DNA from 3 places in the Lederbergia sp. B243.17 genome. Region 1 is predicted to be linked to each of the others. Evidence: riboswitches for the same ligand, from Rfam matches in the RefSeq annotation. Region 1 holds a riboswitch; each other region holds the start of a gene.
What was found. A riboswitch is a leader RNA that binds a small molecule or an ion and turns the genes downstream of it on or off. The one in region 1 is predicted to bind thiamine pyrophosphate.

Region 1 (3,283 bases):
TCCAGCAAATACTTATCAGCGATGCCGACCGCTTCCTCGATTTGCGCTGCACTCCATTCACTAACACCCGCATACAGGATCTTCCCTTGACGGATCAGATCGTCGATGACGCGCAATGTCTCTTCGACCGGCGTCTCAGGGTCATAGCGGTGGCAATAAAAAATGTCGACATAATCAAGCTCCATCCGCTTCAAACTGTTGTTGACCTGTTCGTATACATGCTTGCGTGACAACCCGCGATCGTTCGGCAGGTCTCCCATCGGCCAGAAAGCTTTTGTAGTGATTACATATGACTCGCGGGGAAATGCTTTAAGGGCCTTGGCCATTACCCGCTCCCCCTCGCCCCGCTCATAAACATTCGCGGAGTCGAAGAAGTTGATTCCAAGATCATATGCTTTATGTATAATCTTTTCGGCAGTATTATCTTCAACTGACTTTCCATATGTAAGCCAGCTGCCCAAGCTGATTTCACTGACTTTCAAACCTGTTCGTCCCAGTCTGCGATACTTCATTTTATCAGCCCCATTTTCAGAATATTTACTATCACCCTATATTTTTCCTTACGAGAGGAGCTTCTGTCAAGAATTTGAACCTGCTTTCCCCGTTCTGGAGAAGCCAATAAACCGAGTCCCTTGGAACGTTAGATTCCCAATGTCCCCATCCGCAAGCTGGCCGTATTCCTTCCCATTGACCGCGAATTCCAAGCGGTCTCCGCTCTCCACTTCAAACGTGGCATAATAGTCCGTGGAAGCCATCATATCTCCTGCCCCCCCACTCACTTCTGCTCTTTTGGCAGACACGATTGCCGGAACAGTCAGTCGGGGAGAGTTACGATTTTTTGCACCTTGGATCGCTGACCTGATAATCGAAAAAAGAATAAGCCCGAATACTAGCAAAAACATCAGTGGCATCAAAAATTCAACAAAGGTAAAGCCGCCATAATGAAAATCCAATTCCATCTCCTCCTCTGCCATCCATTTGTTCTTTTACTGATTATAGACTAAAAAAGTTTCAATATTCGGATTGTCCAAACAAGATGCGTAAGAAAATTTACTGAAATCTTTCTATATGATATACTCAAGAGGACAATTTCATCTTTTTGTCAAACCGCTGGGGGAGCCTTTATGAAAGGCTGAGACGCGCATGTGAGGCGCGGACCCTTGGAACCTGATCTGGATGATACCAGCGTAGGGAAGTGGAGGCGCATATTTTTTTCAAGCATAATGCTGCTTCCCGTTCTTTCAGGGGGAGCAGCTTTTTTTATCCTCCTTCCTCTGCCCTTTATCCCGATCGACTATTTTTGGAAAAGGGGATGACGTGTTGACTTTCTGTGAAGAAGTACGCAGAGAATGCAATGATTTGTGGGAGGCGAGCTTTACCCACCCGTTTGTGAGAGGGATTGCGGACGGTACTTTGCCGCTCGATACTTTCCGGTTTTACGTGAAACAAGATTCCTATTATTTAAGCCACTTTGCCAAAGTACAGGCTTACGGGGCTGCCAAATCTCCGGATCTTGCCGTGACAAAGGCGTTTGCAGAGCATGCGCTTGCCACTTGTGAAGCCGAGCTGAGCCTGCATGAATCCTTCATGACCCTGCTCGATGTGACAGAACAGGAGCTGAAAGAGTTTGAACCAGCTCCAAATGCGTATGCCTATGTATCCCATTTATACCGCTGTGCTGATGGGGACCTGGCAGAAATACTCGCCGGCCTCCTCCCTTGCTATTGGCTCTATTATGAGATTGGCGAAAGGCTGAAGGATGCAAAACCTGGACACCCGATCTATGAACGGTGGATCGGGACTTATGGATCCGAATGGTTTGCTGAAAAAGTGAAGGAGCAGATCAACCGGATGAATGAGCTCGCCGAAGCCGCCTCACCTGAAAAGCGTCTGCTATTGAAAGAGCATTTCAAAAAGAGCAGCTATTATGAGTGGAATTTTTGGGAGATGGCTTGGAAACAGCAAAATTGGCGTGTATGCACTGATGTTCTCGCTGAAGGGAGGGCGTAACTGATGCTTCAACCGAAACTAATTAGCGAACTGCGTTCCCGCAATCCGCTCATCCACTGTATTACCAATTATGTTGTCGCCAACTTTCAGGCAAATGGCCTGCTCGCCCTTGGCGCTTCCCCTGTCATGGCTGAAGCTGCGGAAGAGTCAGCTGAAATTGCCGGCATCTCTTCCTGCCTGTCACTGAACATTGGCACATTGTCGGAAGAAACGGTAAAATCAATGATTCTTGCCGGGAAAGGAGCCAATCAAAATGGAGTCCCGGTAGTGCTGGACCCTGTCGGAGCAGGCGCTTCCTCCTTCCGTAAAGCCACAACAATGTCGATCATCGGGAAGGTCAAGCTGGCGCTGATCCGTTGCAATGCCGGAGAACTCGCGGCAATTGCCGGAGCGAAATGGGAAGCGCAAGGCGTTGATGCCGGAGAAGGTAATCTCGATATTGGGCATCTGGCTAGAAAAATAGCGCTGAAATATGAGACCATCGTTGCCGTAACCGGGGAAACGGACATCATTACGGACGGCCGGTCCTATGCAGAAGTAGAGAACGGAAGCCCGCTTCTCCCGTCTGTCACCGGCTCCGGCTGTTTGTTGAGCAGTGTCGCAGGCGCCTTCATCAGCATAGCGGACGATCCATTTGCGGGAACTGTGACAGCACTCGCCGCATATGGCATCGCGGGAGAAGAAGCGGCAGCCCGTTCAGAAGGTCCGGGAGATTTCATCCCGCATTTCCTGAACTCGCTTTACTCCATTACTCCTGAAGCAATTGAAAAGGCGGCACGGGTCACAGTAGAGAAGGCGGTGCTGTCATGACGAGCATTGGATTGACGATTGCCGGATCGGACAGCGGCGGCGGGGCCGGCATCCAAGCAGATTTGAAAACTTTCCAGGAGCTTGGCGTATTCGGCACCTCTGCCCTGACAGCTGTCACCGCGCAGAACACATTGGGAGTAAGCGGGGTTTATCCGATGGAACGGGTTGCCCTGCGCAAGCAACTGGATGCAATCGGTGAGGATTTCCAAATAGGCGCCTTAAAAACTGGGATGCTATTCAATGCTGGCCTGATCGAGGAAACTGTACAGGCGATTGGGCGCTATCGATGGCCAAACGTCATCGTCGATCCCGTCATGATTGCGAAAGGAGGCCAGCCTCTCCTGCAGGAAGAAGCAGTGGACACGTTGGTAAACCGGCTCCTGCCAGTCGCTGACATGGTGACACCCAACATTCCCGAGGCAGAATTGCTCACGGGCATGCCGATTCTGTCAGAAAGCGAAAG
Region 2 (3,283 bases), on a different contig from region 1:
GACGGGACTTGAATATGTGGAAGGTTACGGTTTGTCGGAAACGATGTCCCACACCCATTTCAATCCGCCCCAGCGTCCAAAGCTACAGTGTCTCGGCATTCCGTCATTCGGTGTCGACGCCCGGATCATTGACCCGGTTTCTGGTGAGGAGCTCGGTGCAGGGAAAGAGGGGGAGCTGATCGTCCATGCGCCGCAACTGTTTGCCGGTTATTTTAATCAGCCGGAAGAAACCGAGGCGATCCATCTGACGATTGAGGGGAAACGTTTTTTTCGGACCGGGGATATCGTTCGCATGGATGAAGAAGGTTATTTCTTTATGGTCGACCGCGTAAAACGGATGATCAACGCCGCAGGCTACAAAGTCTGGCCGACTGAGGTTGAGTCGGTTCTGTATCGCCATCCGGCTGTCCAGCAGGCATGCGTCGTCCGAGCACCGGATGAAGTGCGCGGTGAGACAGTGAAAGCACTCATTATTTTGAACGATGAATACAAAGGGAAAATAGCGGAAGAGAACATCATCAATTGGGCGAAAGAAAAGATGGCGAGCTACAAGTATCCGCGAATTGTCGAATTCCACGACACGTTCCCGACAACGAGCAGCGGGAAAATCCTATGGAGGAAGCTTCAAGAAGCTTAAAAAAACCGGAGGAGCACTCGGAAAGTCAGATCTGACTTTCTGAGAACATCCTCCGGTTTTTTATCTTGGCAGCAACAGGAACAAGCCGACGAGCGAGATGAGCGGTATCGTGGAAACCATCATGCTTCCGATTGGCCGGAATACGGTAATGGCTGCTTCCGCTTCTTTCGGTACATCTACTTTTGTTTGCATCAGGACCAAAATTGGGGCAAACGTCATTAGTATAACAATGAGCAAAGCCGGGATGAGCAGCTCATTGATATCCTGTGCCGGGACCGAATTGATCATCGCGAAGATGACAAGCACAATCGGCACGATTTCGGCAATCGCGACGCCGATAAAGAAGTTGCGCTGCAACGTCGACTGCTGTTCAGGCTGCTGCTTTAATTTTTCTATGAAAATCTTGAACACGATTGAAATTGCAACGACAGCCAGTGCTGAAGCTGTAACATAAAGATAAGCTGTTGACATGCCTTCCCCCCTACTCCATACAAGGACATCGTTGGGGAAACTTCCCCGCCAAAAATCCACATTACCCCTATTACACAATACAAAAACAGATTTGTAAAGTGCATCTATTGAAAGCCTTGACAATAAAAAATGACATGGTACGATGGCTTTGAAACAACTTCATAGTTCAATAACTGCTAGGGGGGCCTTTTGAAAGGCTGAGATCAAAGTGTGACTTTGGGACTCTTCGAACCTGATCTGGTTAAAGCCAGCGGAGGGAAGTGGTGCATGGGGACGTATATCCTGATGTTTTTTTTCGTGCAGCCAACCACTATTCTTCTGAAGAGTAGTGGTTTTTATTATGCAAAAAAAGGAGGGCGGCGATGATCCATGCAGTAACGAATGATAATTGGGAGCAGAAGCGGCTTGCAGCATTTTCAAAAAAACTTCTGCCGTGGGTGGACCGGATCCATCTTCGGGAAAAACGATATTCCGAGAAGGAGACGGACTCGCTTGTGGAGACTTTTCTGAAGAGTGGAATACCTCCAAACAGGCTGATTGTTCACCATTTTCCTGAGATAGCCCACAAATACCGGCTTTATGGCGTCCATCTTCCTGAGCATATGGAAGGCATCCCGGAGCTGAAGCGCTCTTTTCCTGGGCTGAGAATCGGCCAATCCGTCCATTCGGCGGGAGCTGCCCAGCAGGCGGAGGAGGCAGGTGCAGATTATCTCTATTACGGCCATGTCTTCCTTTCCGATTCAAAGCCGGGCCACGCACCAAGGGGATTGGCGGAATTGAAGGCGCTCGTCCGGTCTGCCGCCATCCCGGTTATCGCCATCGGCGGCATCCATGCGGAAAACGCAGCGGATGTTCTTCAGACAGGAGCAGCTGGCATTGCAGCGATATCGGCGTTTTTTCCACCCGATGAATCGCTTGAAGAAGCTAGCAAACTCTCTATTTTAAGGAGGTGAGATTACGTGGAAGTGACCGTCAACGGCCAGAGACTCCAATCCCCGGATGACGTCCGGACTGTCGGAGAGCTGATCGAATTTTTAGCGGTGAAAAAGGAATTTGCCATTGTTGAGCAAAACGGCACGGTGCTGGAAAAGGGAAGCTGGAATGAGCATCCCCTAGCAGCAGGAGACAAAATCGAAATAGTCCAATTTGTAGGAGGCGGTTAAATGTCATTAAAAATCGGTCCATACACGTTCGCATCACGTTTATTTCTCGGAACAGGAAAGTTTCCGTCTGTCGCTGTCCAAAAAGAGGCTGTAGCCGCATCAGAAACGGAAGTATTGACCTTCGCCGTAAGAAGAATGAATATTTACAATCAGCAGCAGCCCAATCTGCTCGAAGAGATCGAGTTGGAAAGATTCCTATTTTTGCCGAACACTGCAGGGGCGAAAACAGCTGAAGAGGCAGTAAGGATTGCAAAGCTGGCGAAGGCTTCGGGTCTTTGCCATATGGTCAAGGTCGAAGTGTTCGGTTGTGACAAGACTCTTCTGCCGGATCCGTTCGAGACTGCGAAGGCCTGTGAACTTTTGCTTGAAGAAGGGTTCATCGTACTTCCGTACATATCCGACGACGTCATTCTGGCCAAAAGGCTGCAGGATATGGGCTGCCACGCGGTCATGCCGGCTGCTTCGCCGATCGGGTCGGGCCTTGGAATCTTGAACCCTGTGAATTTACGGATGATCATTGAAGCGGCCACAGTGCCGGTCATTGTCGACGCCGGCATCGGATCCCCAAGCGACGCCGCCTTGGCAATGGAACTAGGAGCAGATGCCGTGTTGTTAAACAGTGCCGTTTCTCGTGCGGATGATCCTGTAAAAATGGCCAAAGCGATGAAGTGGGCAGTGCGGGCCGGGCGTCTCGGATATGAAGCCGGCCGGATTCCGAAAAAGCCATTTGCCGAGCCGACAAGCCCGCTGGAGAATATTCCGTTGTGACGGCGGACCGTTATTCCAGGCAAGTGCTGTTCTCCCCGATCGGTGAAGAAGGCCAGAGGCGGCTGCTCGATTCCCATGTGATGATTGTCGGAGCAGGCGCCCTTGGCACATCCATCGCCGAAACATTGGCAAGGGCCGGGATCGGCAAGATCACGATTATCGACCGGGACTACGTCGAAGCATCCAATCTGCAGCGCCAGCAGCTTTTCACCGAAAAGGATGCGGCGGATAAGACGCCAAAAGC
Region 3 (3,283 bases), on a different contig from region 1:
GATGAATCAAGAAGAACTGCAATCTATTTCCTTATAAGCGAAGGCCGGATCCGATAAGCTTGGATCCGGCCGTTTTTATTTTCTCCTATCTGTAAACATTGCGGTCCTCCCGCACGACGTTATAATGAAGAAAAAGGCAGGGATAGGAAATGCGGATTGCGATTGCAGGCGGAAGCGGTTTTGTCGGGGCGGAGTTGAAGCGGCAGCTGAACGAAAACGGCCATCAAGTGGTAATTCTGACCCGGAGCCGAGAGCGGGCGAAGGAACCGGGTTATGTCCAGTGGCTTGAGGAAGGCTGCATTCCGGAGAAACATCTCGGCGAAGTGGATGCATTCGTCAACCTTGCCGGAGATTCGATCAATGGCTTGAGATGGACGAAGGCGAAGAAGAAGCGGATTCTCCAGAGCAGGATGGACGCGACTCGCGAGGTGATTCGTATTTTTGCAGCATTGGAAAGAAAGCCGGAGGTGCTCATCAACGCTTCGGCGGTCGGGTATTACGGAATGTCGGAAACAGCAAGGTTCACGGAACAGGACAGGCCGGCTGCGGATGATTTCTTGGCAAACGTCGTCCGTGAATGGGAAGAGGAAGCGGCGAAAGCGGAACCTCTTGGTATCCGGACCGTGTTTGCCAGGCTCGGAATCGTGCTCGGTGATGGCGGCGCTTTGCCGCTGATGGCTCTTCCGTATAAACTCGGCGCAGGCGGGACAATCGGTTCCGGCCGGCAGTGGATCTCCTGGATTCAGGTGGCAGATGCCGCAGGGCTGATCCGTTTCGCTATTGAAAACTCCCGCATAACTGGCCCTCTCAATTTGACTGCCCCGCAGCCTGTCCGGATGCAGGAGTTTGGAAAAATGCTTGGAAACGTCCTGCACCGCCCCCACTGGCTGCCTGTACCTGCCCCTGTATTAAAGCTTCTGCTCGGGGAAATGAACGTCATGCTTACGGCCGGACAATGCGCGATCCCGAAAAAGGCGGCGGAACATGGTTATTCCTATCAATATCCTGTTCTCGGGCAGGCTTTGGAGAAAAGCCTGCAGTAGGGTTCCGTTTCTGGCAATTTGGCGAAACTTTGTTATAATAGGATTGTCAAACAAATATATAGGAATGTGGGGGAACCGGTGATGCCGGTTGAGAGAGTGTCCGATAGACATTGACCCTTTGAACCTGCTCTGGCTCATACCAGCGAAGGGAACATACGACTCGATTATGAATGAGTGTTCTTTTTGATGCCCAGGTTACTCACCTGGGCATCTTTTCGTTTGCGGTTCAAACTCCCCTTCACGCTAAGGAGGAAAAAGATGAAGAAATGGCTACTTTTCACTGCTGCCCTGCTCTTATTAGTGGCCGGCTGCGGGAAAAAAGAACAGGAGGAGTCGTCGTCCGGAAAGTCTGACGAGAGGAAGGTTTCTGTCGTACTTGATTGGACTCCGAATACGAATCACACTGGGCTCTACGTCGCGAGAGAAAAAGGCTTTTTCAAGAAGCATGGGATTGATGCCGACATCATCCTGCCGGGAGAGGCCGGCGTTGATCAGCTTGTCGCATCCGGCAAGGCCGATTTCGGGATTACGACACAGGAATCTGTGACAGAAGCGCGGACCCAGGATGTGCCGATCGTCTCGATTGGCGCGATAATTCAGCACAACACGTCGGGCTTCGCTGCACCTGTTGATAAAAACATTACCCGTCCGAAGGATTTTGAAGGGAAGACGTATGGAGGTTGGGGAGCCCCGGTTGAGCAGGCAATGCTCAAGACGATCATGGAGCAGGACGGCGGCGATCCGGGCAAGCTTGAGATGATCAACATGGGGGATACCGACTTTTTTACGGCTGTTAAAAGAGATATCGACTTTGCCTGGATATACTATGCTTGGACGGGAGTTGAAGCGGAACGGCGCAATGAAGATATCAATATGCTTTATCTGATCGACTACGCTGAAGAGCTGGATTATTATACTCCGGTGATCGGGACAAATGAAAAATTGATCGAGAAAGATCCTGAACTGGTCAAGGCATTTATGGCGGCTGTTGCAGAAGGCTACGAGTTTGCGATTGAAAACCCGGATGAAGCAGCGGAAATCCTGATTGATGCAGAGCCGGATCTTGATCCTGAACTTGTGAAAAGCAGCCAAAAGTGGCTTGCTGATAAATACAAAGACGATGCCCCGAGATGGGGAGAGCAGAAAAAGGAAGTCTGGCAGAAATATACCGATTGGATGATGAAAAACGATTTGCTTGATCGGGAACTTGATGTCGACAGCGCCTTTACGAATGAATTTTTACCCGAATAAGGAGGAAGAAATAATGGCTAATTCACTAGTAAGCATACAAATTATACCGAAAACGAAAAACGGGGAAGACTCGATTCCTTTTGTGGATGAAGCAATCAAGATCATTCAGGAGTCCGGGGTGAAATATGCAGTCAATCCGCTGGAGACAACGATGGAAGGGGAGCTGTCCGAACTGCTCGGTATCATCGAGAAGATGCATGCGCGCATGGAAGAACTCGGCATTGATACAGTGCTCAGCCAAGTGAAAATTGCCTCTAGCCGAGAAGGATTCACCATGGAGGGGCTGACGGTGAAATACCGCTGATGGCCGGGTTTTGGAAGAGAGCAGGCAAGCCGGCAGCCGTTGTTGCCGCGGTTCTTCTTCTATGGGAATTGCTTGTCAGGCAGTTTGATGTACCAAGTTGGCTTTTACCCGCACCAAGCGGAATCTGGCAGGAAGGGGTCAAGGGCTTCGGTGGTTTCCTGCCTCATATGGGCTCGACCATTTGGCTTGCTGTAGCCGGATTTGTGATCGGCTGCTCGATCGGCATTGCAGCCGCCGTCCTGCTTCACCTTTTGCCTGGCGTGCGGGAAGCTGTTTATCCGCTGCTGATCCTGACCCAGAATGTGCCGATCATTGTGCTTGCGCCGCTGCTCGTCATCTGGTTCGGCTTCGGCATGCTGCCAAAACTGATCGTCATCACGCTCGTCTGCTTTTTCCCGGTGACGATTGCCGCCCTCAGCGGCCTGAACAACCCGCCGCCTGAAATGAAGCATTATATGATGATGGCTGGAGCTTCAAAACAGCAGGTTTTCTCGAAGCTCGAATGGCCGAACGCAATGCCGTCATTGTTTTCCGGTCTGCGAATTTCCGCCACCTACAGTGTGATGGGAGCGGTCATTTCCGAATGGCTCGGAGCGAAAAAGGGGATCGGCGTATACATGACACTCGCCTCATCTTCGTTCCGGACCGAACGGGTATTTGTCGCCATTATCGCGATCATGATCCT

Region 2: another riboswitch for thiamine pyrophosphate. It lies ahead of AC0TWI_RS02895 (thiamine phosphate synthase); the one in region 1 lies ahead of tenA (thiaminase II).
Region 3: another riboswitch for thiamine pyrophosphate. It lies ahead of AC0TWI_RS00900 (ABC transporter substrate-binding protein); the one in region 1 lies ahead of tenA (thiaminase II).

Annotation. Positions count from the first base shown of each region.
Region 1 is NZ_JBWBKF010000059.1:588-3,870, forward strand. Features, by position in the region: gene AC0TWI_RS11140 (aldo/keto reductase family protein) at 1-512, opposite strand, end outside; gene AC0TWI_RS11145 (DUF2500 domain-containing protein) at 579-953, opposite strand; TPP riboswitch at 1,103-1,211, shown strand; gene tenA (thiaminase II) at 1,321-2,010, shown strand; gene thiM (hydroxyethylthiazole kinase) at 2,014-2,820, shown strand; gene thiD (bifunctional hydroxymethylpyrimidine kinase/phosphomethylpyrimidine kinase) at 2,817-3,283, shown strand, end outside.
Region 2 is NZ_JBWBKF010000023.1:38,315-41,597, forward strand. Features, by position in the region: gene AC0TWI_RS02885 (long-chain-fatty-acid--CoA ligase) at 1-637, shown strand, start outside; gene AC0TWI_RS02890 (hypothetical protein) at 698-1,108, opposite strand; TPP riboswitch at 1,277-1,384, shown strand; gene AC0TWI_RS02895 (thiamine phosphate synthase) at 1,471-2,061, shown strand; gene thiS (sulfur carrier protein ThiS) at 2,068-2,271, shown strand; gene AC0TWI_RS02905 (thiazole synthase) at 2,272-3,039, shown strand; gene AC0TWI_RS02910 (ThiF family adenylyltransferase) at 3,036-3,283, shown strand, end outside.
Region 3 is NZ_JBWBKF010000014.1:40,990-44,272, forward strand. Features, by position in the region: gene AC0TWI_RS00890 (hypothetical protein) at 1-37, shown strand, start outside; gene AC0TWI_RS00895 (TIGR01777 family oxidoreductase) at 150-1,043, shown strand; TPP riboswitch at 1,102-1,211, shown strand; gene AC0TWI_RS00900 (ABC transporter substrate-binding protein) at 1,302-2,294, shown strand; gene AC0TWI_RS00905 (thiamine-binding protein) at 2,308-2,598, shown strand; gene AC0TWI_RS00910 (ABC transporter permease) at 2,598-3,283, shown strand, end outside.